DNA from 2 places in the Rahnella sp. CJA17(1/100) genome. Region 2 is predicted to be linked to the other one. Evidence: predicted binding sites of a transcription regulator. Region 2 holds the regulator's gene; the other holds the start of a gene.
The links. The regulator Fur, encoded in region 2, represses iron uptake genes when iron is present. The targets are predictions, from matches to a motif close to ATAATAATGAGAACNACTATCAA.

Region 1 (16,223 bases), on a different contig from region 2:
TCCACCGCAATGTCTTTTGCACCCGGCACCTGCATGATTGATGGCGCTTTCCAGCCGTCGTATACGATGTCGGCATACGCCAGATCGTGGATCACCAGCACGTTGTATTGCTTGGCCAGTGCCACCACGCGCTCGAAGAAATCCAGCTCCACGCACTGCGCCGTCGGGTTGGACGGGAAGCCGAGGATCATCATTTTCGGCCGCGGAATGGTTTCGCGAATGGCTTTTTCCAGCTCGGCAAAGAAATCTACACCTTCAGCCAGCGGCACAGAACGCACCTGCGCACCGGCAATCACGGCACCATAAATGTGGATCGGATAACTTGGGTTGGGCACCAGAACGGTGTCGCCGTGATCGAGCGTCGCCAGCATCAGATGTGCCAGCCCTTCTTTCGAACCGATAGTGACGATAGCTTCACTTTCAGGGTCGATCTCTACCTGATAACGATCGGCATACCAGCGGGAAATCGCACGGCGCAGACGCGGAATGCCGCGTGAGGTCGAGTAACCGTGCGTGTCTTCACGCTGCGCAACCTGCACCAGTTTTTCCACAATGTGCGGCGGTGTCGGGCCGTCAGGGTTACCCATACTGAAATCGATAATGTCTTCGCCACGATGGCGTGCGGCCATTTTCAGTTCAGCAGTAATGTTGAAAACATAAGGGGGAAGACGATCAATACGTGAAAAACGACGGGGTGAACTGGAATCAGCCATAATTTCCTCTGGGATACGTAAGCGCCCGGACCGTCCGAGCGACGCTGGCCGCGTAACGGCCTTCTACGAACATAACGCAGAGGAAAATGGCTGTCGAGATACTGCGCATTATTTTTTTACTGCGGACGCGGATCGGTCGCCAGCAGCCCCAGCAGCCAGTCGTTTTTCCACTCGTCGCCGATCCGGTAGCTGTCCCGTAAACGGCCTTCCATTTGAAAACCGCATTTTTCCAGCACACGGCGCGAAGCGTCGTTGCCTTCCAGCACGTTGGCCTGCAGACGGTGAAAACCACACTGGTCAAACGCAAAGTTCAGCACTTCGCGCAGGGATTCCACTGCATAACCTTTGCGCTGATGTTCAGGAGCCAGAATGAATCCGACTTCGCCCTGTTTATAGGGCCGCCAGTCCGGGAAAAATCCGGTCAGCCCCACCGCCGCGCCGGTGTCTTTTTCGCGGATCAGCAGGCACAGCCAGAAATCACTGTAGCGATCCCAGTGACCAAGACGTTGTTCAAAACGGCTATGAACCTGTGCATGGGTTTCGATATCGCCGATAAAACGCATGACGTCCGGGGTCTGATACAGCCGCAAGAAAAATGCCCAGTCGTCAGCCTGGATGGGCTGCATGATCAGCCGCGGCGTGGATAACAAAATCATGTCGGAATGTGCTCCTGTGTCTGGCGATGGTGAAAGTCTGACCTTTTACATATAATAACCGCTGAATCCATTTGGCACGCTTATCTTTCAATCGTGCAAAGAGCCTAATCTGCCATGCCTCACATGTTCGATATGCTGCTGGCGGTCTTCGACCGTGCGGCGCTGATGCTCATCTGTCTGTTCTTCCTCACGCGAACCCCGCTGTTCCGCAAACTGCTGCACAAAGAAAATGAAACCCATACGCCGCTGGAACTGACTGCGGTCACCGCCATTTTCTCGCTGTTCGCCATTTTCGGTACGCTCTCAGGGATCAACGTCGAAGGCTCACTGATCAACGTGCGTACGATCGCGATCATGTCGGGCGGGATCCTGTTCGGGCCGTGGGTCGGGATCATTACCGGCCTGATTTCCGGCACGCACCGTTTCCTGATCGACATTCACGGGCCAACGTCTGTTCCGTGCCTCATCACCAGTATTACCGCAGGTTTCCTTTCCGGTTATATCAATAAGAAAGTCAAAAAATCACTGCACTGGAAAGTCGGCATTCTGGGCGGCATGCTGTGCGAAACGCTGACCATGATCCTGATTTTACTGATGGCGCGACCGTTTTCGCTCGGGCTGGATATCGTCATGAACATCGCTGCACCGCTGATCCTCGGGGCCAGTTCCATCGGCCTGATTGTGTTGCTGGTGCAAAGTGTCGAGGATGAAAAAGAGGTGATTGCCGCACGGCAGGCACGGCTGGCGCTGGATATTGCCAATAAAACGCTGCCGTACTTCCGCAATATAGATGGCCGTAACATAGAAGGCAGGAATATCAACGCCGAATCCCTGGCCAGTATCTGTAGCATTATTCGTGATGATATCGACGCCGATGCGGTGGCGATCACTGATACCAAAAACATTCTGGCGTACGTCGGCGTGGGTGCTGAAGAATATAATATCGGCCATGAAACGCTGAGTGAGATGACCAAAGCGACGCTGGAAAGCGGTGAAATCACGGTCAGAAACAACGACGAAATGCACCGTACGCCGCAAATTCACTCGCTGATTATTATTCCGCTGTGGGAAAAAGGCGAAGTCACCGGCTCGCTGAAAATCTATTATTGCGACCCGCACCGCATCACTTATTCGCTGAAAGTGATGGCGATCGGGCTGTCGCAAATTATGTCGACGCAGATGGAAGTATCACGCACCGAACAGTTGCGCGAGATGGCCAATAAAGCCGAAATGCGGGCGTTGCAGAGCAAGATAAATCCCCATTTTCTGTTTAACGCGCTGAATGCGATTTCGTCGTCTATCCGCGCCCGCCCCGACGTGGCGCGCCAGCTCATCATCAACCTTTCCCGTTATCTGCGTTATAACCTGGAACTGAACGATGAACTGATCGACCTGCGCAAAGAACTTCATCAGGTACAGGATTACATCGCCATTGAGCAGGCGCGGTTCGGCAGCAAACTGACGGTGATTTATGACATTGATGACGACATTTCGGTGAAAATCCCCAGCCTGCTGATCCAGCCGCTGGTCGAAAACGCCATTGTGCACGGCATCCAGAAATGCAGCGGAAAAGGCGTGGTGGTGATTTCAGTGAAGCATCAGGCTGACGGTATCAGGGTGTCAGTAAAAGATACCGGCCACGGTATTAATCAGGAAACCATTGACCGTGTGGCACGCAATGAAATGCCCGGCAACAAAATCGGCCTGCTCAATGTGCATCACCGTGTTTCATTGCTGTATGGTCAGGGCCTGAGCATCCGCCGTCTTGAGCCAGGCACCGATATTTCGTTTGTTATTACCCACGCTCCTGCAAAAGTCACGCAAGCCCTTGAGAGCAAAATAGCCTGACTACAGGGACGCTTTTTCATTTTACCCGCCCGCCTTTCGGGCCATCGCACCGGGAGATAATTCAGTGAAAGCGATTATCGTCGAAGATGAAGTACCGGCTCAGGAAGAGCTGAGTTATCTGATTAATACCCACAGCAGCATCAGCATTGAAGCAATATTGGATGACGGGCTGGACGTGCTTAAATACCTGCAATCACATGAAGTGGACGCGATTTTTCTCGATATCAGCATCCCTTCCCTTGACGGCGTATTACTGGCGCAAAATATCAGTAAGTTTGCGCATAAACCTTATATCGTGTTTATCACCGCCTATAAGGAGCACGCCGCAGAAGCCTTTGAAATCGAGGCATTTGATTACATTCTTAAGCCTTATCACGAGTCACGCATTGTCACCATGCTGCAAAAGCTGGAGTCACATTTTCGCCGGGATAAAGAGCTGACAGTGAAGGAACCGGGCGATAAACCGGAAGGTGTTGCCCCCGTCGCGGGCAGCACCCCGCGTGTCAGTCACAGCATCAATCTGATCAAAGATGAGCGGATTATCGTTACCGATATCAACGATATTTATTACGCCGCCGCGCAGGAAAAGGTCACGCAGGTATATACCCGCAAAGAAGAATTCACCATGCCGATGAACATCACCGAATTATGCAACCGCCTGCCGGAGGAGCATTTTTTCCGCTGTCATCGTTCGTACTGCGTGAATCTGTCGAAAATCCGCGAGATCGTGCCGTGGTTCAATAACACCTATATTTTGCGCTTAAGTGATTTAGATTTCGAGGTGCCGGTAAGTCGCAGCAAGGTGAAAGAATTCAGGCAGTTAATGCGGTTTTGATCGGGCTTTTGAAATAGAAAGCCCGATTCTTCCGCTAAGTCATTGGAGTTGCAGCAAGGCGGCAAGTGAGAAGATCCCGATGAGCTGACTGATGTCAGTGATTCGGGTCTTCGAGCGCAGCCAACACCGCTGCAACTTCAAGGACGAAGAGGAAGGCCGATAGACTGACGTAAGTACGCACCTGCACCCACAAGCCCCGGCTGATCGTGCGTGATCAGGAACACCGGAATATCCATCAGGTAATCTTTGAAGCGGCCTTTGTCTTCAAACGCGGCACGAAAACCGGACGCTTTGAAGAAGTCCAGGAAGCGCGGAACAATGCCGCCAGCGATGTACACGCCGCCGAAGGTGCCCATGTTCAGCGCCAGGTTGCCACCGAAACGCCCCATGATGACGCAGAACAGCGACAGTGCGCGGCGGCAATCCAGATTTTCATCTGCCAGCGCCAGTTCTGTGACGTCTTTCGGTTTGAAGTTTTCCGGCACGCGGTTATCTGATTTAACAATGGCACGGTAGAGATTCACCAGCCCCGGACCGGAGAGAATACGCTCGGCAGAAACGTGCCCCATTTCGGTACGCAACTGCTCAAGAATGATGTCTTCTTCTTCGCTGTTTGGCGCGAAATCAACATGGCCGCCTTCGCCGGGCAGACTCAACCATTGGTTATTGGCATGAATTAAGTGTGCGACGCCCAGCCCCGTGCCAGCACCGTAAATCACTGCCGGTTTGCCGTCCTGCGCTTTTTTACCGCCGAACTGCAACAGGTCATCTTCTTTCAGCATCGGGATCGCCATCGAAACGGCGGTGAAGTCATTGATCACTTCCAGATGTTGCAGGCCAAGGTTTTTCTTCATTTCGGCAATGGAAAAGGCCCACGTATGGTTGGTCATGGCCACCCAGTCGCCAGTGATCGGGCAGGCGATGGCAATACATGCATCCTCAACATCCTGATGCTGCTGCGCGAGGTACTCACGCACCACGGCTTCGAGGCTGTCGTAATCCAGCCCGGAGAAAGTCTTAGACTGAGAAATATCGCCGCTGTCCAACGCGCAAAGCGCCAGGCGGCAGTTGGTGCCCCCGACATCGCCCACCAGGGAGTATTTGGTCATGTTATTCTCCGCAAAAGTAAATTCATTATGCTGCGCATTTGCGCCAAATTCGTGTGGGCAAAATAGCGGTAATTGCTATACGCTGCAACGCAGTTTTGAAGCAACCCACATTTATGCAGCATGCCACACAAAATAATGTCGACAGCCCGCAAACCGACTTTGCCGGGATTCATCTAAGCTATCAGAGCAAACAAAATTATAAATAAGGAAATACGTGCATGTTCCATCCCCGCACCAGAGTCATGTTAGCTTTTGCCCTGCCCGCGATCATTATCGGCGTGATGTCCAGCCTGGTTCTGGTATTCGTCATGATGATTTCTGGCGCGCTGCAAAATCTGCTGTGGGAGAACATTCCCGCCGTGCTGAATATCAATACACAATCCGCCAGCTGGACGCTGTTTATGCTGACACTGACCGGCATTGGCGTCGGCGCCATCATTAAGTATATGCCAGGCCACGCCGGGCCGGATCCTGCCACGGAATCTCTGATTGGCGCCCCGGTGGCAGTCAGCGCTTTACCTGGGCTGGCGCTGGCGCTGATGGTCGGACTGGCAGGCGGTGTCAGTCTGGGGCCGGAACATCCGATTACAGTGATTAATATCGCGCTGGTGGCGGCAATAGGATCCCGTTTATTGCCCGCAGTGCCAACGACGGACTGGGTGATCCTGGCGGCGGCCGGGACTATCGGCGCGTTGTTCGGCACGCCGGTGGCGGCCGCGCTGATTTTTTCGCAAACCCTCGGCACCAGCAAAGATGTGCAATTATGGGATCGCCTTTTTGCGCCATTGCTCGCCGCGGGCGCTGGCGCCATCACCACCGATCAGTTTTTTCAGCCCGATTTTTCGCTCAGCATTCCGTCGTATGACGCCGCCAGCCTGATGGATATTTTCAGCGGATCAGTCGTGGTGCTGATTGCCATCGCGCTGGGGATGATTGCCGTCTGGTTGTTCCCGCATGTTCACCGGATGTTTAACAATATTCAGAATCCGGTATTGCGCCTGGGTATTGGCGGCTTTGTGCTGGGTTTACTGGCGCTGACAGGCGGGGAAATTACCCTGTTTAAAGGGCTGGATGAAATGAAGGAGCTGGCGCATTCCAATGCATTGTTTGAGATGGGGCCGCTGCTGGCGATCACCCTGACCAAACTGGCGGCGTTAGTGGTGGCGGCAGCCTGCGGTTTTCGTGGCGGACGCATTTTCCCGGCGGTGTTTGTCGGGGTATCGCTTGGCCTGATGTTGCATCAGTACGCACCGGATGTGCCGGCGGCGGTGACCGTTTCATGCGCCGTCATGGGCATGGTGCTGGTGGTGACACGTGACGGCTGGCTCAGCTTGTTTATGGCCGCAGCGGTGGTGCCGGGGCTGAAATTATTGCCGCTACTGTGCATCGTGATGCTGCCAGCCTGGCTGATGCTGGCAGGTAAACCGCTGATGCAGGTGGCAAAACAGCGGCTCAACCGGCCGGTCCCGGAAGAAGATTAATCCTGCTTTAGTGCAAACTCCGCCGCCGCCAGCGCATGAATGGCGGTGGTGTCAAAAACCGGCACGCTCGCGTCTTCAGCGCCCACCAGCAGGGTGATTTCGGTACATCCGAGAATAATGCCTTCGACGCCCTGCTGTTCTAATTTGCCAATAATCCGCCGGTATTCTGCGCGGGAATCCTCCTTAATCCTGCCCAGGCACAGCTCTTCATAAATAATGCGATGAACAATCGCGCGGTCAGCTTCATCCGGCGTCACCACGTCAATCTGATGTTTTTCCTGCAAACGTCCGCGATAGAAATCCTGTTCCATGGTGAAACGTGTGCCGAGCAGACCGATTTTATGCAGCCCCTGTCCGGTGATTTTGTCAGCCGTCGCATCGGCGATATGCAACAGCGGCAGGCCGCCGATCCGCTCGATATCGTCTGCCACTTTATGCATGGTGTTGGTACACACAACGATGACCTCCGCCCCTGCACGCGCCAGTGAATTCGCGGCGTTACCAAGAATTTCACCCGCCTGCTGCCAGTCACCGGCCATTTGCAGCTTTTCGATTTCATAAAAATCGACGCTGTAGAGAAACAGTTTGGCAGAATGCAATCCCCCCAGTTGCTGCTTCACATGCTCGTTAATCATGCGGTAATACGGCACGGTAGATTCCCAGCTCATGCCACCAATCAACCCTAACGTTTTCATTTGCACACCCTGTGTTTATGCGGATGGCAAAACCATAACCGACAAAAAGCCCGCGGACAAAGAAAATGTCGGCGGGCTTTTTTGCGCATTCAGCGATGCGGATTAATGTTTGGCCGGGCAATCCTCTGCGGCCAGACGGCGGTCCATCCAGCGCTGGCGCAACGTGTCGTAAACCCAGTTGTAGGCCACGGTATACGGCAGGAAGAACAGGAAGAACCCGACTTCCAGCATAAAGGCGTCCAGCAGCCCGATCCCCAGCCACAGCGCGGCAACCGGCAGACCAATCATGATGAATCCCCCTTCGAACCCCAGCGCGTGCGCCACGCGGATTTTAAATGTCCGCACCACGCGGGAAACCGGCCAGAATTTGTCGAACAGGCTGTTATAGACGATGTTCCAGACCATCGCTGTCGTCGACAGCATGATCGCCAGCGCGCCCATTTCCCAGACCGGTTTGTTCAGCGCCCAGGCTGCTGCCGGTGCCGAAATCAGTACCGCGATTGTTTCAAAACCCACCGCGTGGAAAATGCGTTCGCCGAACGTTTTCTGAGAGATATTCCGTGTTTGCTTAGACATAAAAACCTGCCTGATTCCTGATCATTGTTACGTGACGGCTGTCACAGGCAGTGATTATCATCACTAAATGAGATAGTTAAAAGATAGAAAGTATCGATAAAATAGATATGTCAGAACCAGAAGGAGTACCTGATGCGCTATTCACCGGAAGCCCTGATGGCTTTTGTCGAAGCGGCCGATACCGGATCGTTTTCAGCAGCGGCGCGTAAACTGCGCAAGAGTCAGTCAACTGTCAGTACGGCGATCGCCAATCTGGAAGTGGATTTAGGCGTAACACTGTTTGACCGCCAGAGTCGCCAGCCGGTGCTGACCCCAGCCGGACAACGCGTGCTCAGCCACGTTCAGGCGATTCTGGCCGCCAGCGAACGCCTCGATGAACTGGCGGTGCGTTTATCGACGCAGGTGGAAACCCGCCTGACGTTTGTGCTGTCTGACACTTACCAGCCGACTCACCACGAGGCGCTGCTGCGCCGGTTTGAACGCCGGTATCCGGATATCGAATTTGAATGTCAGATCGCCGAAGATCAGGATGTGATCGACCTGTTGCAGTCTGGCCGTGCCCATGTCGGCATGGTGGAAGTACAGGCGAGTTATCCGCCGGACATTGGTGTGGCGCGTTTACCGGAACAAACGGATATGTCGGTATTTTGCAGCCGTGAACATCCGCTGGCAAAAATCACCGATCTGCAACCGGAGCAGTTGCACACCTTCCGCCAGCTTTGCCTGCAGCCTTACAGCCGTCGTGAAATGCCGCGGGCGCGGGGTCAGATCTGGTCAGCGCCCAGTTATCTGATGTTGCTGGAAATGGCGGAACAGGGATTTGGCTGGGCGACACTGCCGCACTGGCTGGTGAAACAGTTCGGACATGACAAACTGGTCAGCCTGCCGATGCGCGGCTGGCCGAAGCAGATATCGGTGGATGCGGTCTGGAGTAAAAACAATCAGCCCGGTCCGGCGGGTTGGTGGTTCATCGACCAGCTGACTGTCCCGCCATCACCGGAAACTGATTTATTGCCCTGAGTTACGTTGCGCCAGCGATTTAGTCACTGAGTTGAGCAGTTCAGGAATATCCATTTTTGGCAAAATGACTTCTATCCAGGCCATCTGCCGCCGTGCGGTGGCCTTTGCTATCGCTTCTTTCAGCGCCTGCGGCGAATCCGCCCGCGCACTGAAGACTTCTTTACCGCCGAAGGCCGCCGGGAACTGTGTCCAGTTCCACTGCGCGATGTCGTTGTAGCGCTGGGTTTCGCCGTGTATCGCCCGTTCGACGGTATAACCGTCATTGTTAATCACAAAAATAATCGGCGGCAGGCCATAACGGATGGCGGCGCCTAATCCCTGCAGGGTGAGCTGTGCGGAGCCATCACCAATCAGCAGCACGACACGGCGGTCCGGTACGGCAATCTGTACACCAAATGCGGCGGGCAGCGTGAAACCGATTGAGCCCCATAACGGCTGGACGACGAACTGGCAATCCTGCGGCAAATTCAGCGCCGCCGCACCAAAACAGGCGGTGCCCTGCTCGGCGACCAGTACATCTCCCGGTTGCAGGAAATCCTGAATCTGTTGCCAGAAGGCATATTGTCCGAGGCTGTTATCGTGCGACAACGGCAATGCGTTGTGTTTAACAGGATAAGGCGTCCGGCCGGAAGCCAGTTCAGCGGTCAGGCGGTGCATCACGCTGACCGTTTTTTCGAGCGGCAGCTGATGGAAGATCTTATCGCCCACGCGGGCAAAAAAGGGCTGAAGGTCGATGCATTTTCCGGACGGAAGCTGCTGGGTAAAACCGGCGGTGATGGTGTCAGTAAATTTCACCCCGACCGTGATCACCACATCAGCCCCTTCAATCGCTTCTTTCGTTGACGGTGCGCTGGCGGCCCCCGAATAAGTGCCAGCAAAATGCGCCTGCTGCTCGTTGAATAAACCTTTACCCATCAGCAACGTTGAATGCGCCAGCGGCACTTCTTCCATCCACTGTTCCAGCGCCTTTTTAACCTTGAAGCGGTCTGCCAGAAAATCCGCCAGCAACGAAACACGGTTTGCACCCCGCAACTGCGTTTCAGCGGCGGCAGTAAAAGCTTCCAGAGAAGAAGCCGAGAAAGGCGGCTGACGCGCAGGTAACGCATGCGCACGGGTACTGACCGGCAAAGCGGCCACATCGCTGGGCAATAACAGGTAACCCGGCCGCGAGCTGTACATCACTTCTTCAATCACACGGTCGATTTCAGCCAGGGCATTTTCCGGTGTGAGGGACGCCTGCGCCACGCTGACCGGAGCTGACATCCGCATGAAATGACAGAATTCGCCATCTCCCAGCGTGTGATGCAGCAGCTCACCTTTACGCTGAGACGTCAGTGCTGGCGCACCCACGATATGCACGACAGGCACATATTCCGCATAACTACCGGCAATGCCATTCAGTGCGCTCAGTTCGCCGACACCAAACGTCGTCAGCAACGCCGCAATACCTTTGGTACGGGCGTAACCATCTGCGCCATAGGCGGCATTTAATTCATTGGTACAGCCGACCCAGGTGATTTGCTGATGATTAATCACACTGTCGAGGAATTTCAGATTGTAGTCGCCCGGCACGCCAAACAACTCGGAGATCCCGCTGAGTGATAAACGATCTAAGAGATAGTCACCTACTGTGTATTCATTAACCATGACGATCCTCTGTAAAAAATAAAGTAACCAGTTAATCCCACTAATATGAGTATTACTCCAAACCGGGGAACAGCACATTTATTATTCGAAATAAGGCATGGCAACGCAGAGTTACACCCCTGCACTGTGTGAATGCAGGGAAGCGGATTCAGCAGTAAAGGTAATAGGCAGGAAGAATAGTCACGGTAATCAACGATCCTGCGCACAAGGATTGTTCCGTATGTGATCTGATTAGCTGGAAATGCTTGTGAAAGCGCATACACTAAAATTGGTTTTTTATGACATTTATAACCTTCTGTTCACTTCTGAATTTATTATAAGGACTCACATGGTGTATCAAGCCAGTCCAACCCGTTACGAGAATATGGAATACCGTCGCTGTGGCCAGAGCGGTCTGAAACTGCCCGCCATTTCCCTGGGTTTGTGGCATAACTTTGGCGATAACGCCCATTTTGAGAATGGCCGGAAACTGATCCGCCATGCTTTCGACCATGGGATCACCCATTTCGATCTGGCCAATAACTACGGCCCGCCTCCGGGTTCGGCAGAACAGCATTTCGGCCGCATCCTGCAGGAAGATTTATTGCCTTATCGCGATGAGCTGATTATTTCCTCCAAAGCCGGTTACACCATGTGGGACGGCCCGTACGGAGACTGGGGCTCGAAAAAATATCTGGTCGCCAGCCTGAATCAGAGCCTGAAACGCATGGGGCTGGAGTACGTGGATATTTTCTATCATCACCGTCCTGACCCTGATACACCGCTGGAAGAAACCATGGCCGCGCTGGATTTGATCGTGCGTCAGGGCAAAGCCCTGTACGTCGGGCTGTCGAATTATCCGGCAGAACGCGCCAAAAAAGCGTTTGAAATCCTGAAAGATCTTGGCACGCCGTGCCTGATCCATCAGCCAAAATATTCCCTGTTCGAGCGCTGGGTTGAGGCTGATCTGCTGGATACGCTGGCGGATAACGGCGTCGGGTCTATCGCCTTCTCGCCACTGGCAGGCGGCGTGCTGACTGACCGTTATCTGGCGGGCATTCCTGAAGATTCCCGCGCAGCCAGCGGCAGTAAGTTCCTGACAGCAGATCAGCTGACGGAAGAGAAGCTGGCAAAAGTGCGTAAGCTGAATGATATTGCGCAGGCACGCGGTCAGAAGCTGTCGCAGATGGCGCTGGCGTGGGTTCTGCGCGGCGACCGCGTGACGTCCGTCCTGATTGGTGCCAGTAAAACCAGCCAGATCGACGATGCCGTGGGCATGGTCTCTCACCGTCATTTCAGCACAGAAGAACTGGCGGCGATCGAAGGGATTTTAGTGTAAGCGATTACCCTGCGGTATAAAAAACGCGCCTTTATGGAGGATTCGTAAGTAAACCGTTAAGGCGCGTAAATCATTCAAAACAGGATTGTAAGCAATAGTACCGGTGCCCTCTTCCCCTTATAACTGTCAGCATAAATTATAAGGAATCTGGGGCCACTCATGTTAAAGCCGGTACTTTTTGCCACATTGTTCTTTACCCTGCTCCCTGCGGCGGTACCCACCGTGCAGGCCAGCAGTTTCAGCCTGAATACGCCGGGCCTTTCTATCAATATCGGTGATCGCGACAGGCGGGGTTATTACTGGGACGGCTATGACTGGCGTAACCCAAGCTGGTGGAATGGTTACCGTGGTCACCACTATGGTGCACGCAGCCCGCGCGGCTATTACTGGGATGGTTATCGCTGGCGCGATCATGGCTGGTGGAACGAACGCCATCCGCCACGTCGTCCGATGCCGCCACCGCGTTATCATCACAGCGACCACGGACGTCCGCATTATGATCACGGCCGCGGGCCGGATCGGGGTCGCGGCCATGATGATCGCCGGGGCGGGCATGGCGATCACCGCCATTAATCAACGGAATAAAACAAAAACGGGACAGCGCAAACTGTCCCGTTTTTTATTATCTGTCGCTGGCGAAGGCGTTATTTCAACATACCTGTCAGCAGATAAAGGTTAAGGCTGACGACGATCAGCACGATGACCCGCCCCGCCCACTGCACGGTTTTAGTATTCACCATCTCGCCCATCAGGCTGCGGTTACCGGTAAAAGCCAGCAACGGCAGCAATGCCAGCGCAATCCCGAAGCTCAGCAATACCTGGCTCATCACCAAAATGCGTGTGGCATCTAATCCCATCAGGATCACAATAAAAGACGGCATCATGGTCACCGTACGGCGAACCCACAGCGGAATGTAGAATTTCACGAACCCCTGCATCACTACCTGTCCGGCCAGCGTGCCGACAACTGTAGAAGATAAACCGGCTGCCACCAGACTCAGACCGAAGGTGGTCGCGGCAGCGTGGCCGAGCAAAGGTTGCAGCGTCAGATAGGCTTCATCCAGCTCACTGATCCCGCTGTGTCCGCTGAAATGGAATGCCGCCGCAGCCGTCGCCATCATCGCCAGATTCACAAAACCGGCGATGGTCATGGCAATACCGACATCCAGCTTGGTGGCTGAATAACGCTGCGCTTTGGACGCCTTGCCGCCCCGCTGAGTCAGCGAAGAGTGCAGATAAATGACATGCGGCATAATGGTCGCGCCGAGCACACCGGCGGCCAGATACACCGAATCAGCGGTTGGCAGTGCGGGGATTAACATGCCTTTGCCCAGCGCCAGCATGCTTGGCTGCGAGAAGAACAATTCAACAATATAGGCCGCAGCAACAAACAACAGTAAACCGGCGATCACCAGTTCCAGCGGCTTTTGCCCGCGTTTTTGCAGCCCAAGGATAATAAAGGTGGCAATCCCGGTAAGTACTGCGCCCTGTAACAGGGAAACCCCGAGAAGCAATTTGAAGCCTATGGCGGCGCCAATAAATTCGGCCAGATCGGTGGCCATTGCAATAATCTCCGCCTGCACCCAGTAAGCCCAGACGGCCGGACGCGGGAAACGATCGCGGATATGTTCGGCCAGGTTTTTGCCGGTCGCGATACCGAGTTTGGCAGACAACAACTGGATCAACATCGCCATGACGTTGGCCCATACCACCACCCACAGCAACTGATAGCCATAAGAAGCACCGGCCTGAATATTCGTCGCAAAGTTGCCCGGATCGATATAACCAATGGCGGCGATAAAGGCCGGTCCCATCAGTGAAAGCTTCATCTTTCTGGACGCGCGGCCTGCAGATTCGGCCCGGCTGTTCAGCATAGTTAGTTAACCCTTACAATTATTACGCTTACATCAATGATATCTAATTGATAATGATTATCAAGTGCATTTGGGATGATCTGAGTGATTACTCTGATAGGCAGCAGCGGTAAGCGAGAAAGTAATAACTGAGGGGGTGATTCGCTCACCCGGCTTCAGAAAGCCAGACGCAGCGCACTTTCCTAAAACAGACATTAACGGGCCAGATTCAGAACGCATTACGGCACATGATAAAACTAGCACAGGAATGCTAATTGTGCTTAGTTTTATTAACATCTTGATTTTTTGTGTGATGGGCCGCGATTTGTTGCAATTCGTGTCTGTAATTTCTATATTTGCAATCGACTTCACGTTTTAAATGTACGCGTTACATAAAATGACCGTCGAAATATAGCCTGCCTCTAATTTGGAGCACCCATGTCCCGAATATTGCACTTTGTATTAGCGTTGGCCGTTGTCGCTGCACTCGCTTTACTGGTGAGCCGTGACCGGAAAAATATCCGTTTACGCTTCATCGTTCAGCTGTTGGTCATCGAAGTCTTGTTAGCCTACTTCTTCCTGAATTCTTCTGTTGGTTTAGGTTTTGTGAAAGGCTTCTCAGACTTGTTTGAGAAATTATTAGGATTCGCTGCGGAAGGGACCGGCTTCGTATTTGGAGGCATGAGCGATAAAGGATTAGCGTTCTTCTTCTTGAAAGTCTTGTGTCCGATCGTGTTTATTTCTGCGTTGATCGGTATTTTACAACACATTCGTGTACTGCCTTTCGTCATCCGTATTATCGGTACGGTTCTGTCGAAAATTAATGGCATGGGAAAACTGGAATCTTTCAACGCCATCAGCTCCCTGATTTTGGGTCAGTCAGAAAACTTTATCGCATATAAAGATATTCTGAGCAAAATGTCTGAAAAACGTATGTACACCATGGCTGCCACAGCAATGTCGACGGTTTCTATGTCGATTGTGGGTGCGTACATGACCATGCTGGAACCGCGCTTTGTTGTTGCTGCGCTGGTGCTCAACATGTTCAGTACCTTCATCGTACTGTCGTTGATCAACCCTTATAAGGTTGATTCAGAAGAAGACCTGCAAATCGGTAATACGCACCAGGGTCAGAGCTTCTTTGAAATGCTGGGTGAATACATCCTGGCAGGCTTCAAAGTTGCTATCATCGTTGCAGCCATGTTGATTGGTTTCATCGCACTGATTTCCTGCCTGAATGCGTTGTTCGACGTGGTATTCGGTATCACCTTCCAGGGCGTGCTGGGTTATGTCTTCTATCCATTCGCGTGGATGATGGGCGTGCCAAGTCACGAAGCCTTGCAGGTAGGCAGCATCATGGCAACCAAACTGGTTTCCAATGAATTCGTTGCGATGTTGGATCTGCAGAAAGTAGCAACCGAACTTTCACCACGCGGCGTGGGCATCCTGTCCGTGTTCCTGGTGTCATTCGCTAACTTCTCTTCCATCGGTATCGTTGCCGGCGCTATCAAAGGCCTGAACGAACATCAGGGCAACGTGGTTTCACGCTTCGGCCTGAAACTGCTGTACGGCTCAACGCTGGTCAGCGTGTTGTCTGCTTCTATCGCGGGTCTGGTACTGGCGTAAGTAAGCAAATACAGAACGACATGAAAGGCGCTCCGGCGCCTTTTTTTATGTCTGCGATTCAGCGCAGTAAAACAGGCAAGAGAAATGACAAACCGACAAAAGCAAAAAACCCGCCGAAGCGGGTTTCTTTAATATTTGGTGGAGATAAGCGGGATCGAACCGCTGACCTCTTGCATGCCATGCAAGCGCTCTCCCAGCTGAGCTATACCCCCACACGAGGTCGTACACATTTACTTTTTTGTTTCCCTGGGAAGGAAACAGCCAACTTGCTCTGGAAAGGAAGTTGGTGGAGATAAGCGGGATCGAACCGCTGACCTCTTGCATGCCATGCAAGCGCTCTCCCAGCTGAGCTATACCCCCAATTCATGCCCGTAAAAACGGGTGAACGGGGCGCATAATATGAAACGTCGCTACCCCTGTCAACGGCTAAATCCGTTTCTCAATTCAAGCGCTGAAAAAGCCGCCAAATCCCCCATTCCACAGGGAAAAATCCTCTGCCATCAGGGAAATTTTCAGACAGACGCTTTGTTTTACAATTTGTCCGCCAGCCCGCATTTTTCCTAGCTTTCTGATCTGCTTACGCATTTCCTTAACATCTATGTCCGAATGATTAATGAAATGTTAGCAGACTATGATAATCGCCTTGTTTTGAGATAAATCTCAGAATAGACTTCTCGCGCAATAATCATAACTTACACCATTCGAGCACTCCCATGTCCTTGTATTCACCTAAAGAAATCGCATCCATCGCCGTCACAGCGGGCGTTAATAAAAGCCGCGCCACCGTGTTGAATTTGTTAATTTTGGGCTTTCTGGCTGGCGCATTCATCGCCACCGGTTTCCTTC
Region 2 (16,223 bases):
CTGGAAGCCAACGTCATCGCCACCAGCGGCCGTGCGGTGGAAGCCGCCGGTGACGTGGATGTGCTGCTGCTGGATAAAACCGGCACCATCACGCTCGGTAACCGCCAGGCATCGCAGTTCCTGCCCGCGCCGCAGGTGACGGAACAGGAACTGGCCGATGCCGCGCAGTTATCCTCTCTGGCTGATGAAACGCCGGAAGGCCGCAGTATTGTGGTGCTGGCGAAGCAGCGCTTTAACCTGCGTGAACGCGATATTCATTCGCTGAATGCAACCTTCGTGCCCTTCTCCGCGCAGACCCGCATGAGCGGCGTCAACGTCGGTGACCGCAGCATCCGTAAAGGGGCGGTTGACGCTATCCGTCGCCATGTGGAATCCAACGGCGGTACCTTCCCGAAAGCCGTCGAGGGGCTGGTGGAAACCGTGGCGCGTAAAGGCGGCACGCCTCTGGTGGTAGCAGAAGGCGCTAAAGTACTGGGCGTGGTTGAGCTGAAAGATATCGTCAAAGGCGGTATCAAGGAACGCTTTGCCGAGCTGCGCAAAATGGGCATTAAAACGGTGATGATCACCGGGGATAACCGCCTGACCGCCGCCGCCATCGCCGCCGAAGCGGGCGTGGATGATTTTCTGGCTGAAGCCACACCGGAAGCCAAACTGGCATTGATTCGTCAGTATCAGTCAGAAGGTCGTCTGGTGGCGATGACCGGCGACGGTACCAACGATGCGCCGGCGCTGGCACAGGCCGATGTCGCGGTGGCGATGAACTCCGGGACGCAGGCAGCGAAGGAAGCCGGGAACATGGTCGATCTCGACTCCAACCCGACCAAGCTGATTGAAGTGGTGCATATCGGTAAACAAATGCTGATGACACGCGGCTCGCTGACCACCTTCAGTATTGCCAACGACGTGGCGAAGTATTTCGCCATTATCCCGGCGGCGTTCGCGGCAACCTATCCGCAACTCAATGCGCTGAACGTGATGCACCTGACGTCGCCGTCTTCGGCCATTATGTCGGCGGTCATTTTCAACGCCCTGGTGATTGTGTTCCTGATCCCGCTGGCGCTGAAAGGGGTGAGCTATAAAGCCATGAGTGCCGCCGCCCTGTTGCGCCGTAACCTGTGGATTTATGGTGCGGGCGGGCTGCTGGTGCCGTTTGTGGGTATCAAGCTGATAGACGTGATCCTGACCGTTTTACATCTGAGCTGATTTTTAAGGAAGACCATTATGTCCGTTACAAGAATGTCCTATGTGCGTCCGGCTCTGGTGATGACAGTTCTGCTGACGCTGGCGACCGGCGTCGTTTATCCACTGCTGACCACCGGCGTTTCAGAGCTGGTATTTCGCCCGCAGGCGATGGGTTCGCTGATTAAAGACAGCGGCAATAAAGTGATTGGCTCAGAACTGATCGGGCAGAATTTTACCCGCAATGATTACTTCTGGGGCCGTCCGTCCGTCACCTCCGATTCGCCGTATAACCCGATGGCGTCGGCAGGGAGTAATCTGGCGGCCAGTAACCCGGCGCTGGATCAGGCAGTGAAAGACCGCGTGGCAGCGCTGCGCAAAGCCAATCCGCAAAGCCCGGCGACGGTGCCGGTGGATCTGGTGACCAGCAGCGGCAGCGGACTGGATCCGCAGATTTCAGTGGAAGCGGCACAATGGCAGGCTCCGCGCATTGCTGCCGCACGCGGGCTGCCACTGGCGCAAGTGAATAAATTGATTGATGATAATACATCATCACCGCTGATTGGTTACCTTGGCCCCGACGTCGTTAATGTGCTCGGCCTGAATCAGGCGCTGGATGAACTGAAAACCCATTAACCAACCTCACAGGATGATATGACAGAAGATCGCCCCGATCCCGACAGCCTGCTGGCGCTCGCCAACGAGAAGCCACGCGGGCAACTGAAAGTCTTTTTCGGTGCCTGCGCGGGCGTCGGTAAAACTTTTGCCATGTTGCAGGAGGCGCAGCGCCTGCGCGCCACCGGCCTCGACGTGCTGGTTGGCGTGGTGGAAACCCACGGCAGGCAGGAAACACAGGCGCTGTTGCCGGGGCTTTCTCTGTTACCGCCGAAACGCATTCAACACCGCGGACGTCAGGTGCAGGAGTTTGACCTCGACGCTGCGCTGGCACGACGCCCTGCCCTGATCCTGATGGACGAACTGGCGCACAGTAATGCTGCCGGTTCGCGCCATCCGAAACGCTGGCAGGATGTCGAAGAGTTACTCGATGCCGGTATCGACGTATTTACCACCGTGAACGTTCAGCATCTGGAAAGCCTGAACGATGTGGTCAGCGGCGTCACCGGCATCATTATTCGTGAAACGGTTCCCGACCGTCTGTTTGATGGCGCCAGCGAAGTCGTGCTGGTGGATTTACCCCCCGACTCCCTGCGTCAGCGCCTGAAAGAAGGCAAAGTTTATATTCCCGGTCAGGCCGAACGCGCCATCGAACACTTCTTCCGCAAAGGCAATCTGATTGCCCTGCGCGAGCTGTCCCTGCGTCGTACCGCCGACCGGGTGGACGACCAGATGCGCGAATATCGCGATGATCAGGGCATCAGCCGTGTCTGGCATACCCGCGATGCGCTGTTGCTGTGTATCGGTCACGGTGGCGGCAATGAGAAATTAGTCCGCGTCGCCTCGCGCCTGGCAGCGCGCCTCGGTTGCGTCTGGCACGCGGTGTATGTCGAAACCCCGCGTCTGCACCGTTTGCCTGAAGGTCAGCGTCGCGCCATTTTGCGTTCCCTGAAACTGGCGCAGGAACTGGGGGCAGAAACTGCCACGCTCTCCGATCCGCAGGAGGAACAGGCGATTTTGCGTTACGCCCGCGAACATCGTTTGGGCAAAATCATGACCGGCAGACGTCGTGAAAAGCGCTGGAAATTCAGCGCCAGTTTTGCTGATAAGCTGGCGGAAATCGCGCCCGACCTCGATTTAATCGTCGTCGGGCTGGAAGATGCACCGGTCACGCCCCTGCGCAAAGAGCAGGACTCGCGCACGTTTGCTGATCGCTTCAGTCGCCAGTTGTGGGGCTGTGCGCTGGCCGTGGCGCTGTGCGCGGTGATCACCGTGATGTCGCAATGGCTGGTGCCGACGTTCGATCAGGCCAATCTGGTCATGGTGTATCTGCTCGGCGTGGTGATTGTCGCGCTGTTTTATGGCCGCTGGCCGTCGGTGCTGGCGGCGGTGATTAACGTCATCAGCTTTGATCTGTTTTTCGTGCAACCCCGTGGCTCGCTGGCGGTGACTGACGCGCAATATCTGGTGACTTTCGGCGTGATGCTGACTGTCGGCATACTGATCGGGAACCTGACAGCAGGGGTGCGTTATCAGGCGCGTATCGCCCGTCACCGTGAAAAGCGTGCGCAGCATCTGTATGAAATGTCCAAAGGATTGAGTCAGTCGCTGACACCGGAAGCCATCGCTCAGACCAGCCGCCACTTTATTTCTTCCAGTCTGAATGCCAAAACTGCCATTTTGCTGCCACAGGAGAACGGTGAACTGGCGCAGCCTGCGGGTGAAATCACCTCGATTGTGGTGGATGACGCTATCGCCCGCTGGAGTTTCGACAAAAAATTGCCAGCCGGTGCGGGCACGGATACCCTGCCTGGCGTGCCGTACCAGCTTCTGCCGCTGATTGCATCCGGCGAATCACGCGGCCTGCTGGCGGTCGAACCGCCGAATATCCGTCAGCTGTTAGTGCCGGAACAGCAGCGTCTGTTGCAAACCTTTACCGTGCTGATTGCCAATGCGCTTGAACGTCTGCATCTGGCTGCCAGCGCGGAAACGGCACGGCTGGAAACCGAACGCGAACAATTGCGCAACTCGCTGCTTTCAGCGCTTTCCCACGATTTACGTACCCCACTGACGGTGCTTTTCGGGCAGGCGGAAATCCTCACGCTGGATCTGGCGTCGGAAGGCTCGAAACACGCACCGCAGGCCAGCCAGATCCGCCAGCAGGTGCTGAGCACCACGCGGCTGGTGAATAATCTGCTGGATATGGCGCGCATTCAGTCCGGCGGATTTAATTTGCGCAAAGAGTGGCAGTCAGTGGAAGAAATCACCGGCAGCGCATTGCGGATGCTCGAACCCGTACTGGCGCACGACAACATCGAAATTGATTTGCCGAAGGAAATGGTGTTGGTTAACTGCGATGCCAGCCTGATTGAACGGGTGCTGATCAATTTGCTGGAAAATGCCCATAAATATGCCGGAACCGGTGCGACAATTGGCATTAAAGCCACGCCGCTGGATGAATGGCTGGAGATGGAAGTCTGGGATAACGGCCCTGGTATTCCGGCTGGCGCCGAGCACACCATTTTCGAAAAATTCGCCCGCGGTAATAAAGAATCCGCCATTCCGGGTGTGGGGTTGGGATTAGCGATTTGTCGTGCCATTATTGAGGTGCACGACGGACGGATCTGGGCGGAAAATGGCCCGAACGGCGGTGCGCGTTTTCGTTTCAGGCTGCCGCTCGAGGCATCGCCGGAGATGGAAAGTGACATGGAATCAGACATCGACGAGGTATCGTGAGCGCATCCCCGATAAATATTTTAATTGTTGAAGACGAAAAAGAGATCCGCCGCTTTGTGCGTACGGCACTGGAGGCGGAAGGCCTGCGGGTATTTGAAAGTGAAACGCTGCAACGCGGGCTGATTGAGGCCGGCACGCGTAAACCGGATCTGGTTATTCTCGACCTCGGTTTACCAGACGGTGACGGCCTGACCTATATTCGTGATTTGCGCCACTGGAGCGCCATCCCGATTATTGTGCTGTCGGCACGCACCCGTGAGGAAGACAAAATTGCCGCGCTGGATGCCGGTGCCGATGATTTTCTCACCAAGCCGTTTGGCGTGGGTGAACTGCTGGCGCGGGTTCGTGTGGCCCTGCGCCGCCATACGGGCAGCGCGCAGGAAAGCCCGCTGGTGACGTTTTCTGATGTGACGGTAGATTTGATCAACCGGCGCGTACAGCGTAACGGTGATGATTGTCATCTGACGCCGATTGAGTTTCGTCTGCTGGCCGAACTGCTGGCGAACAGCGGCAAAGTCATTACTCAGCGTCAGTTACTGAGCCACGTATGGGGCCCGAATTACGTCGAACACAGCCATTATCTGCGCATCTACATGGGGCATTTGCGCCAGAAACTGGAAGCCGACGCCACCCGGCCACGTCATTTACTGACCGAAACCGGCGTGGGCTATCGCTTTATGCCTTAGGTTCGTCAGTCTGCGGTTTGGTTTCGGCAAATTCGGCTTCCAGACTTTCTGCAGCCTGCTGCAAAATCGCACTCACCCGCACCACCTGTTCCGGCGTTAAATCCGCACGCATCATGTTACCGCGCAGTGCATGCCTCAGGCGGTGCATCGACTCATGAATGCCCTCTGCCAGGTTGTTTTCACGCGGACGCTGTGCGCCAGCCAGACGGGCAAAAATCACATCAACCACCGCCTGATGTTGCGCCAGTTCCACTTTACCGGCTTCGGTGATCTGATAACTTTTCCGGCCATTGCCGGTGGCGACAGGCTCGAGGAAATCCTGCTCTTCCAGCAGCGTCAGCGTCGGATAAATCACGCCAGGGCTTGGTACGTAAAGACCTGACGATGCCTCTTCAATCGCTTTGATCAACTCATAACCATGGCTCGGTTTTTTCGCCACCAGCGCCAGCAGGACGCGGCGTAAATCACCGTGTTCGAACAGACGATGTACACCGCGTTCGCCACGACCACCCCGACGACCTTCGCCACGCCCGCGATGTTCATGCCCTTCCTCACCCCGGTCTTCCCCACGATGACGACCATCACGGCGTAACATGTGACGCTCGCTGTGATCACTGCGTTCTGATTCATGACGGCAATGGCCGCGATGCCCTTCTTCCCGGCTACCGTGACCGCGATGGCGGCCTTCAAACATTTTGCTAAACATAATTTATGTCCCATTTAGATATATCGAATCATTTCGATATATCTAAACTAGATCGGTTTTCAGAAACTGGCAAGCCGAAAAACGCATTTAGATAACTCTTTTTGATGTCTGAACTTCCGCCAAAAAATGGACAAAAAAAAAGCGCTGAATAATCAGCGCCTTTGATGAGAAGCAGAGAACGGCTTATTTAGCGTCGGCAAGCACTTTGCTGACGATTTCTACCGCTTCTTTCTCGATTTGCTCACGGTGTTCAGCACCGAGGAAGCTTTCACAATAAATCTTGTAAGCTTCTTCTGTACCGGACGGACGAGCCGCGAACCAGCCGTTTTTGGTCATCACTTTCAGGCCGCCGATGGACGCACCGTTGCCCGGTGCATTGGTCAGACGGGCAGTGATCGGGTCACCGGCCAGCGTGTCGGCTTTCACCTGTTCAGGAGAAAGTTTAGACAACGCGGCTTTCTGCGCATGAGTCGCAGGTGCCTGAATACGGTTGTAGCTTGGTGCGCCAAAGCGGGCAGCCAGCTCATTGTAATGTTCCTGCGGATTCTTACCGGTAACGGCAGTAATTTCCGCCGCCAGCAGGCACATGATGATGCCGTCTTTGTCGGTAGACCACGGCGTGCCGTCGAAACGCAGGAAAGAAGCCCCTGCACTTTCTTCGCCACCAAAACCGAAGCTGCCGTCAAACAAACCATCAACGAACCATTTGAAACCAACCGGCACTTCCACCAGTTTACGGCCCAAATCTTCCACCACGCGGTCGATCATCGCACTTGAGACCAGCGTTTTACCGACGGCAACGTCTTTGCCCCACTGCGGACGGTGCTGGAACAGATACTGAATCGCCACCGCCAGATAATGGTTCGGGTTCATCAGACCCGCAGGCGTCACGATACCGTGACGGTCATAGTCAGGATCATTAGCAAAGGCCAGATCGAATTTATCACGCAGCGCCAGCAGACCCGCCATTGCGGATTCGGACGAGCAGTCCATACGGATCACGCCGTCGTGGTCGAGATGCATGAAACGGAAAGTCTGATCGACTTCATCGTTCACCAGCGTCAGATCCAGTTTGTAATGCTCCGCGATGCGTTTCCAGTATTCGATACCGGAACCACCGAGGGGATCCACACCCAGTTTCAGACCCGCTTTCTGAATCGCGGCCATATCAACGATGTCGGTCAACCCTTCGATAAACGGCTGAACCAAATCTTTCGCTTTCAGATGACCACTTTTCCACGCCAGATCCAGAGACTGACGTTTCACACCTGTCAGTTTCGCGGCCAGCAATGCGTTAGCACGTTTCTCAATCACGGAGGTCAGATTGGTATCCGCCGGACCGCCGTTGGTCGGGTTATATTTGATGCCGCCATCTTCCGGTGGGTTGTGCGAAGGCGTGATGACGATGCCATCCGCCAGCGCGCCGCCGTTGCGGTTATGCGTCAGAATGGCGTGAGACACAGCCGGTGTCGGCGTAAACCCGTTGTTTTCCTGAACAATGACATCAACGCCATTGGCGGTCAGCACTTCCAGCACGGAAATAAACGCCGGTTCAGACAACGCGTGCGTGTCTTTACCCACGTAGCATGGCCCGGTGGTGCCCTGCTCTTTACGCACTTCGGCAATCGCCTGAGCAATCGCCAGAATATGCGCTTCATTAAAGCTGTGACGCAACGCGCTACCGCGATGGCCGGACGTGCCGAATTTCACAGCATGCGCCGTGTTTGCCGGATCCGGTTGCAGAACGTAGTACTGTGACGTTAACTGCGCCACATTGATCAAATCGCTTTGCTGAGCAGGTTGCCCTGCACGGGGGTGATTAGCCACTGGCGCTTCTCCCTTACGCTGAAATTAAAGGGTGCCGCAAACTTTGTCAGTCAGTTCCGTCGGGAACTGCATGAGCTGCATGATGTGTTCAATCATGCTGCGTTTGCGACCTGTGTTGGTATTCGTAATAACCCAATACGGCGTTCCGGGAACGTGTTTAGGCTTGGTATGAATGCCGTTTTGCAGCAAGGTTTGCTGGTCACCGGCAAAGTAAGTCCGCGTGCGCCCGGTCAGAGAGTCGGTCGCCGTCGCAAATTCTTTAGGGTTCAGGGTATACAAGGTCGAGAGGATCAGCATAAAACGGTTAACCGCTTTAGTCTGTTCTGCGTATTCGTCGGACAGCAACAGTTCACGAACGGCGCGGACTTTATCACGCGACGTCGGTGCGGCGGCGGCGGCAGGTTTTTCCTGCGCGACAGTTCCGGCGATAACAGAAGTGGTCACTGGTACGGCAGGAGCGGTCTGACCGGCAGTAAACTTCAACATACGGCGTAAAATATCAGACGCACTTTCACCGATTGCTTGCGTGTGGCTGGCAATGTAGCGGTAGAGTTCTTCGTCAACCTCAATAGTTTTCATCTTTATCCAGTACTGTTTTTCTACTTAATTCATTCGAAAGGATTATACAAATTTCTACGCAGTAACAAACAGAGGAATTGCGCCGCGAAGTAAAATCCAGACAACTTCCCGATTTTGCTGCATGCAGGCTCCGGCCCGTTCTGCTCCTGGTAGTCAAATCCCGCTCAGGCATCTGGCAGAAACTTTCTGTTTTAAAAAATTATCCGCAAGTCATGATAACCTAATGAGATTGTTTATCTGTATGAACTTCTCTATGAAATTACATTATCGCCTGCAAGAATCTGAAGTCGCTGGCAGCACTGCACTGCCGGTTTTGCTCATCCACGGATTGTTCGGCACCCTTGATAATCTGGGCATTCTGGCCCGGGACCTGAGACAACAGCATAACGTGTTACAGGTGGATTTGCGTAATCACGGCCAGTCAGGACGTTCTGATGAAATGTCTTACGCCGCCATGGCGCAGGATTTAGTGGAAACGCTGGATGCTGTTGGTTTCCAAAAAGTCATTGTGATCGGCCATTCAATGGGTGGGAAAGCGGCGATGGCGTTGACGGCACTGATCCCCGACCGTATCGAAAAGTTGATCGCCATTGATGTCGCGCCGGTGGATTATCACGTGCGTCGCCATGATGAGATTTTTGCGGCGATTAATGCCGTGACCGAGGCAGGACTCCGCGACCGTACCTCCGCTACCGAATGCATGCGTACGTATATAAAGGAAGACGGCGTGATCCAGTTCCTGCTCAAATCATTCCAGCAGGGAGAATGGCGCTTTAACGTGCCGGTGCTGCTCAGTGAATACGAAACTATTACCGGCTGGGAAGACGTGCCTCCGTGGGATCGTCCGGCGCTGTTTATCCGTGGCGGGCTATCGCCGTATGTGCAGGATGAATATCGCGACGCGATTGCCCGACAATTTCCGCAGGCCAAAGCGCATGTGGTGGCGGGAGCCGGTCATTGGGTGCACGCGGAAAAACCCGATGCAGTACTGCGCGCGGTGCACCGTTTCATCGATGCGGCCTGAGGTTTAACATCCTGGGGATAAATTGTGCAAAAAGTCTGCACAGCTTAAGAAGTTATCATGAAATCAGGGTAATCAGGCGTTGTGAACCCCTGGTGCGCCAGTGTATGATTGCGCGCTATAATTTTGCCGCCCCGTTTACTCACAGTGAGTCGCGGGAGGTGAATTGGGTCAGGGTTTCTTAGCCCGAAATGTGTGAAACGCTCGTCAGGAACCGGCTTGCGGTTTTCCGATGTAAAAACTTCCCTGGTTGTACCGCTACCTATGGCAAAAGAACAACTGGATCGCACGACGATTGATCTGTTCGCAGATGACCGTCGTCCGGGGCGTCCAAAAACAAATCCGCTATCCCGTGATGAACAGCTCAGGATCAATAAGCGCAACCAGTTACGCCGCGATAAAGCGAGCGGCCTGCGTCGTGTGGAGCTGAAAATGAATGCCGATGCTGTTGATATGCTCAATAAGCTGGCAGAAGAACGCAATATCAGTCGTAGCGAATTGATTGAAGAGATGCTGCTGTCGCATCTTAACGGTCATGAAGGCTGATTGAAAAGCGGGTAACCCTCTCAGGCTACCCGTTTGTTTTTTCTTACTTATTCCATATTAATTCACGTCTTCCTGCTCAGAACGTTTCCCAGTTTTCAGCACTTTTCGCCGAAAGCATGCTGGTATCCGGACGCAATAACGGTGCGGAAATTGACTTCGCCGGACGTGAACCGACGCTCGTCACGCTATCTTTAAGTTTGAACGTAGCAACGGCATTGTTCAGCAATGAAGCCTGCTCTTCCAGTGATACCGCAGCCTGCGACGCCTGTTCTACCAGCGCGGCGTTCTGCTGTGTGACGCTGTCCATTTCTGTGACGGCAACCGCCACCTGACTGATTCCTTTGCTTTGCTCATCGGATGCAGAGGCGATTTCCGCCATGATGTCAGTGACATGCGTAATTGAGCGCACCACTTCATTCATCGTCTGACCGGCGTTTTCAACCAATTTCGAACCGCTGTCGACGCGGGAAACCGATTCGCTGATAAGCTGCTCGATTTCTTTCGCCGCCTGCGCACTGCGTTGTGCAAGATTGCGCACTTCGCTGGCAACCACTGCAAAACCGCGCCCCTGCTCGCCCGCACGTGCCGCTTCGACGGCAGCATTCAGCGCCAGAATGTTGGTCTGGAAAGCGATGCTGTTAATCACAGAAGTGATTTCAGCAATTTTCTTCGAGCTGCCGGAGATATCTTTCATGGTGCTGACCACGTCTGCCACGATGTTGCCGCCCTTCTGCGCGGTGGTGGAAGCCTCCATCACCAGCTGGCTGGCGTGATGCGCGTTATCGGCATTGTGTTTAACGGTAGCCGTCAGTTCTTCCATGCTGGCAGCGGTTTCTTCCAGCGCCGACGCCTGTTCTTCCGTACGGGAAGACAAATCGTTGTTCCCGGCTGAAATTTCTGACGCGCCCTGATAGATGTGATTGGTGCAGTTGCGGATGGTCTGAACGGTATTGACCAGGCTCAACTGCATCTCGTTCAGCAACGGAATCAGCTTACCGGCGCAGTTTTTACCGAATTCTTCCAGATAAAACGTCAGATCGCCGCTGGCGATCACCGCGAAGTGACCGCGGATTTTATCCAGCGGCTTCACCAGCGCCATCACCAGATAACGGTCAGTCAGCAATAAAATCACCAGCCCGATACCAAATGCCGTCAGCAGAATCACTTTGCTAAATGACGTCAGATGGGTGGATTGCCGTTGTGCCGCATCAAAATCGACAGCGATCTGACCGCTGACTTTCTCCATCGATGAGCCAAAGCTGCGGCTCAGTGCAGGTACGGTGGAATTGGCTAGCTGGTTATAGGACTCCGTATTTTTGCTGCGGGCTGCGTCGAACAATGGCGTGACGCCCTGCGTGATCAGATTTTCCCAACTGGTGATTAATTCCTGCACGGAGGAATCTTCCAGCCCCGGATGCGGTGCCGCTTTAAAACTGGCCAGAGCCTGCGTCAGCCCACTGAGTGATTGTTTGGCGGTATCAAAAATTTCCGGACCTTTTGACGGATCGGCCTGAAGCTGTGCCACGGCGCGGCTCAGGCGCGTCACGGTACGAAAATACTGATCATTTCCTTTATTGATCAGCGCCATATTGTTGACCAGCTCGGTACTATTTTTGGTATTTTGGGTCAGTGTGTCCAGTGAGGTGACGGTGTAAAGGGAAACACCTGCCCACATGACGCAAAAGATGCCAAGAATGGTTAATAAAGCGGCCCTGATGGTGATATTTTTTAAAAACTGCACGATATGCCTCTCTCGAAACATGTCTGTTTCTGGCCTGAGGATTGACGGGGATGCGGAGAATCAAGACAGGTAACCAGCAGGCAAGTGCCCCAGGACATGTTTGAACACCTCTCCGGGCATCGATTTCTTTATTATGTTGAGATTGCTCCCGAATCATCTATCGGCGGAATGTTCTCGAAATTTAGTATTGTGACGACTTATTTCTCAAACTTGCTTTTGACCTTATTAAGCCTGAGGTTAATTCGCCGCGGGTGAAAGCACACAAAGGCGATAACACTTAAAAATATTGCCCGATAAACTTATTTCCCAGTTAAGAAGGCGAGCAGAAGCATATTCTCCGCCGCACGAGTTTGCTATCATCTGCATTATTATTGCCTGCGTTGCAGAGCACTTCATTGAGAACAAGAGGTTAGGTAATCTTATGGCCGTTGTAGGTATCTTCTTTGGATCCGATACAGGTAACACCGAAAACATCGCAAAAATGATCCAGAAGCAATTGGGTAAAGATGTTGCAGAGGTGCATGACATTGCGAAGAGCAGCAAAGAGGATCTGGAAAAATTCGATATTTTGCTTATCGGCATTCCAACCTGGTATTACGGTGAAGCGCAGTGTGACTGGGACGACTTTTTCCCAACGCTGGAAGAGATAGATTTCGAAGGTAAGCTGGTGGCACTGTTTGGTTGCGGTGACCAGGAAGACTACGCCGAATATTTCTGCGATGCGCTGGGCACCGTGCGCGATATCATTGAGCCACGCGGCGCAGTGATTGTCGGACATTGGCCTACCGAAGGTTACCACTTTGAAGCATCTAAAGGCCTGGCGGATGATAAGCACTTCATAGGACTGGCAATTGACGAAGATCGTCAGCCCGAACTGACCAGCGAACGTGTTGATGCCTGGGTGAAACAGATCACAGAAGAACTTAGCCTTTCTGAAATTATTGGCTAAAAACCCTGTTGGCCCTGAGGATTTATTCTACAATTGAAGGGCCAAACTATTACTGAAATTAACAATTTAACTGCTACAAAATTGTAACTTTCGGTCGTATCAAGGTACACTGAGTTCCTCTGTTTTTTCTATTGATCAAGTCGTTGCATTCCAAATGTGACCGGCAATTTGTGATCTTTATTAACAGGCTGTCGTTGACGAGAATTGGCACATTGCGTTAAACGAAGAGACTAAACGAATAATTTTGTGCCGCCGATGCCACAGGCTGCATGCCTCAACTTGATTAGCACATAGTAACAGGACTGAATCCGCATGACTGACAACAACACCGCACTGAAGAAAGCCGGCTTAAAAGTCACGCTTCCGCGCCTCAAAATCCTGGAAGTGCTGCAAGCGCCGGAAGGTCATCACGTTAGTGCGGAAGATCTTTACAAGCAACTGATTGATATGGGTGAAGAAATTGGCCTGGCGACGGTTTACCGCGTTCTGAACCAGTTTGACGACGCCGGTATTGTCACCCGTCATAACTTCGAAGGCGGCAAGTCCGTATTCGAACTGACCCAGCAACATCACCACGACCACCTGATCTGTCTGGATTGCGGTCGTGTGATCGAATTCCGTGACGAATATATTGAAGGTCGTCAGCGTGAGATTGCTAAGAAACACGGTATCAAGCTCACCAACCACAGCCTGTATTTGTACGGTCACTGTGAAGCAGGCGATTGCCGCGAAGATGACTCTTTGCACAACGATAAACCTGCGCAGTAATCTGCACAGGCTTTGACTAAATTAACCGCTGAAAAGCGGTTTTTTTATGTCTGATATCGATGCAGATTGAGCCCGGATAGCAGGCATAAAAAACCCCGGCAAGCCGGGGCATGTTTCGCTGCTGAGATTCACGGCTTAGGTGAATTGTTCGTTTTTATTTCCTGCCATATTTTCCCGCAATCAGCAGCATATGCCTGACCGTCGCCAGTTTTACGCGCCGTCAGACATCGCTGGTAATCCACCACGCGCACCGTCTCCTGTTCTGCAAATTGCTGGTGGGCTTTTTCCTGTTTCAGTTTATTCAGTAACACCTCGCAGGATGCCAGTTTGTCCGGATTGCCTTCTGACGTATTGATACAGGCACGGTAATCTTCCCGCGTTTGGGATATTTGTGCCTGATCGGCGGTAGGTGCACAACCAGCCAGAAGCACGGACGACATCACAATCATCAGTAATTTATTCATCGACATAACGACCTCAGAAAATAGTGAATGGAGCGATGACAATGAATTTCACGTCTTTTTCATCCTGGAATATGTTGCCGTACCCGCCACTCCAGCTAGGAAGATCAGAGTGGTTGTCGTACTGGGTGTAATGCAGTTTGAACAACGTCCCTTTCGCGCGACCTTCCTGAATGGTGTACAGCGCATCCAGACTCCAGGCGCTTTCTTTCAGGCGCTGGCTCTGGTCGTAAGCGGCGTTGGTGCTCGGTTTGGCATCCCACGCATAGACGTACGAACCACCTACCGCTAAGCCCGGTAAATCCCATTTCGCCAGATCATAAAGCACGCCGGCATACACGGCTTTCTCACCGTTGGCGTTGAAGTCAGAACGGTTATCCCACCACACGTCAAGACGACCGTTTGAAGAGGAATAGGTCGGGGTCATACGTTGCAGGAAGTAACCCTGATTCCCTTCCGCTTTCACCATCGTCCCTTCCAGACGCCAGTTAAACTGCCCGGTGGTATAGCCGAAAGTCAGCGCCTGCAGCCATGCCAGACCGTCATACAGACTGTTCGGATCATTCTTGTCACTGATGCGGTCTTCTGCGCCATAGAACTGATAGCTGGTGGTCAGCGGATTACCCAGCAGATCCATTTTGTACGAGGCTTTAGCAAAATACTGATCGACATAACTTTCAGCCTGGCCAAATGCGCCTTCCAGTACGAAGTCATTTTTAAAATCATATTTCGCACCGAGCGAATGAATATAAGAAACGCCGGTTTTCTTGTCATTCTGGCGGAAATCATCCATTTCCAGATGCCACGGCGATTTATATTCATCAGCCCACATATAGGAGAAACTCAGTTCACCCGGGTCACCGAAATCGTGTTTATAACCGGCTTCCGCACCGCGATACGTACCCGGCATAAAGCTCCAGTGCGGTGCGATCAGCGTCTGTCCGGTAGGCTGAATATACCCTGCGTGCCCCCAGAATCCGCCGTATTTGAATTTACCGGCTGCCTTATAAAGACTGACCCCACTTTTATCCCCGGAATAATCTTCGTCGTAGGCGCGGTTGCTGTTGGAAAAGGCGATTTCGTTGGGATGGCCGCTCTCGCTGCTCTCGGCCATTTCAATCGCCGTAAAGGCTGCGATATCAATACCAAACATGTCCCAGGCATAGCCGGAAGAAAAATCGAGGTTCAGGTTAGCGGTAGAATGCGAAAGGTTGGTTGTATAGTCTTTGTAGTGGTCACTCGCCGGATCCATGTCCTTGCGGTCACGTTCACGCTGCCAGTAGTACACACCGCCGGTCAGTGTGGAATCATCAATAAAACCGGCTGCTTTGGTCTCTTGTGAAAACATCATTCCGCCACCCAGTAAGGTGCCGGCGAGAGAATACATGGCAGGTTTCAGGTAAGCCGATCCCCTGCCCCTGTTACGGTGCTTGTGCATAGAGATTCCTCATGTTGACTAAAAAAACGAGCAAAACCCAAACGGGTATAAAAAGCGGTCGCCAGAGGCGTAACCGGTTAAATCAACATCAAGAGTATTTTTCGCGACACGAATTATCAATGAGTAATTAATCATTAATTATCGAAATATGACAAAGTGCACATAAAGATGAAAAAGTATTACAGAGGTATGCAGGAAAGGATTAAAGCAGTGGGCTACAATAATACATAATTAAAACAGATGATTAAACAAAATCATCTTACAATTTAAACGTTTCAGCAATATGAACGGCTGTGGCACAACGTTTTAAAAGTAAGCATAGGAAATACATTAATTCGCGACGAAAAACAAAAGGCATCTCTGACAAGAATAACAGGCGAAAAAAAACGCAGCCTGAACTGCGTTTTTGTTACCTCATACTGAGGGCTTACGCGACGGGTTTGCTTTCCCAGGTATCACGCAGGCCAACGGTACGGTTAAACACCAGATGTTCAGCACTTGAGTAGCGGTTGTCGGCACAGAAGTAACCTTCACGCTCAAACTGCAGGCTGATTTCAGCCTGTGCAGCCACCAGTGATGGCTCCACGAAACCGTGGGAAATCACCAGGGAATCCGGGTTGATGGTGGTCAGGAAGTCTTCCGCCTGGCCCGGGTTTGCGACGCTGAACAGACGGTCATACAGGCGGAACTCAGCAGGTTTACCTTCAGACGCGGACACCCAGTGGATCACGCCTTTCACCTTGCGGCCATCGGCAGGATCTTTGCTCAGCGTGTCGATATCGTAAGAACAGAAGATAGTGGTGATATTCCCTTCCTCGTCTTTCTCGATACGTTCTGCTTTGATCACATACGCATTACGCAGGCGCACTTCTTTGCCCAACACCAGACGTTTGTACTGCTTGTTGGCTTCTTCGCGGAAATCAGCCTGATCAATGTAAATCTCACGGGTAAACGGCACTTCGCGGGTGCCC

Region 1: AACU55_RS12595 (Nramp family divalent metal transporter) is a predicted target of Fur. The motif match lies at 13,820-13,842, and genes of this name have one in related genera.

What each region holds. Positions count from the first base shown of each region.
Region 1 is NZ_CAWOJA010000022.1:237,588-253,810, reverse strand. It holds gene alaC (alanine transaminase) at 1-713, opposite strand, end outside; gene AACU55_RS12650 (GNAT family N-acetyltransferase) at 830-1,369, opposite strand; gene AACU55_RS12645 (sensor histidine kinase) at 1,484-3,217, shown strand; gene AACU55_RS12640 (LytR/AlgR family response regulator transcription factor) at 3,282-4,052, shown strand; gene glk (glucokinase) at 4,190-5,161, opposite strand; gene AACU55_RS12630 (ion channel protein) at 5,380-6,642, shown strand; gene AACU55_RS12625 (aspartate/glutamate racemase family protein) at 6,639-7,337, opposite strand; gene AACU55_RS12620 (multidrug/biocide efflux PACE transporter) at 7,440-7,913, opposite strand; gene AACU55_RS12615 (LysR family transcriptional regulator) at 8,046-8,933, shown strand; gene AACU55_RS12610 (alpha-keto acid decarboxylase family protein) at 8,922-10,580, opposite strand; gene mgrA (L-glyceraldehyde 3-phosphate reductase) at 10,909-11,898, shown strand; gene AACU55_RS12600 (DUF2502 domain-containing protein) at 12,058-12,471, shown strand; gene AACU55_RS12595 (Nramp family divalent metal transporter) at 12,543-13,772, opposite strand; gene AACU55_RS12590 (NupC/NupG family nucleoside CNT transporter) at 14,190-15,377, shown strand; tRNA gene AACU55_RS12585 (tRNA-Ala) at 15,514-15,589, opposite strand; tRNA gene AACU55_RS12580 (tRNA-Ala) at 15,662-15,737, opposite strand; gene AACU55_RS12575 (hypothetical protein) at 15,822-15,962, opposite strand; gene AACU55_RS12570 (formate/nitrite transporter family protein) at 16,091-16,223, shown strand, end outside.
Region 2 is NZ_CAWOJA010000044.1:18,213-34,435, reverse strand. It holds gene kdpB (potassium-transporting ATPase subunit KdpB) at 1-1,203, shown strand, start outside; gene kdpC (potassium-transporting ATPase subunit KdpC) at 1,237-1,815, shown strand; gene kdpD (two-component system sensor histidine kinase KdpD) at 1,834-4,530, shown strand; gene kdpE (two-component system response regulator KdpE) at 4,527-5,216, shown strand; gene AACU55_RS16950 (PadR family transcriptional regulator) at 5,206-5,922, opposite strand; gene pgm (phosphoglucomutase (alpha-D-glucose-1,6-bisphosphate-dependent)) at 6,106-7,749, opposite strand; gene seqA (replication initiation negative regulator SeqA) at 7,774-8,328, opposite strand; gene ybfF (esterase) at 8,570-9,352, shown strand; gene ybfE (LexA regulated protein) at 9,614-9,895, shown strand; gene AACU55_RS16925 (methyl-accepting chemotaxis protein) at 9,972-11,636, opposite strand; gene fldA (flavodoxin FldA) at 12,058-12,585, shown strand; gene fur (ferric iron uptake transcriptional regulator) at 12,898-13,353, shown strand; gene chiQ (ChiQ/YbfN family lipoprotein) at 13,482-13,817, opposite strand; gene chiP (chitoporin ChiP) at 13,831-15,201, opposite strand; gene glnS (glutamine--tRNA ligase) at 15,680-16,223, opposite strand, start outside.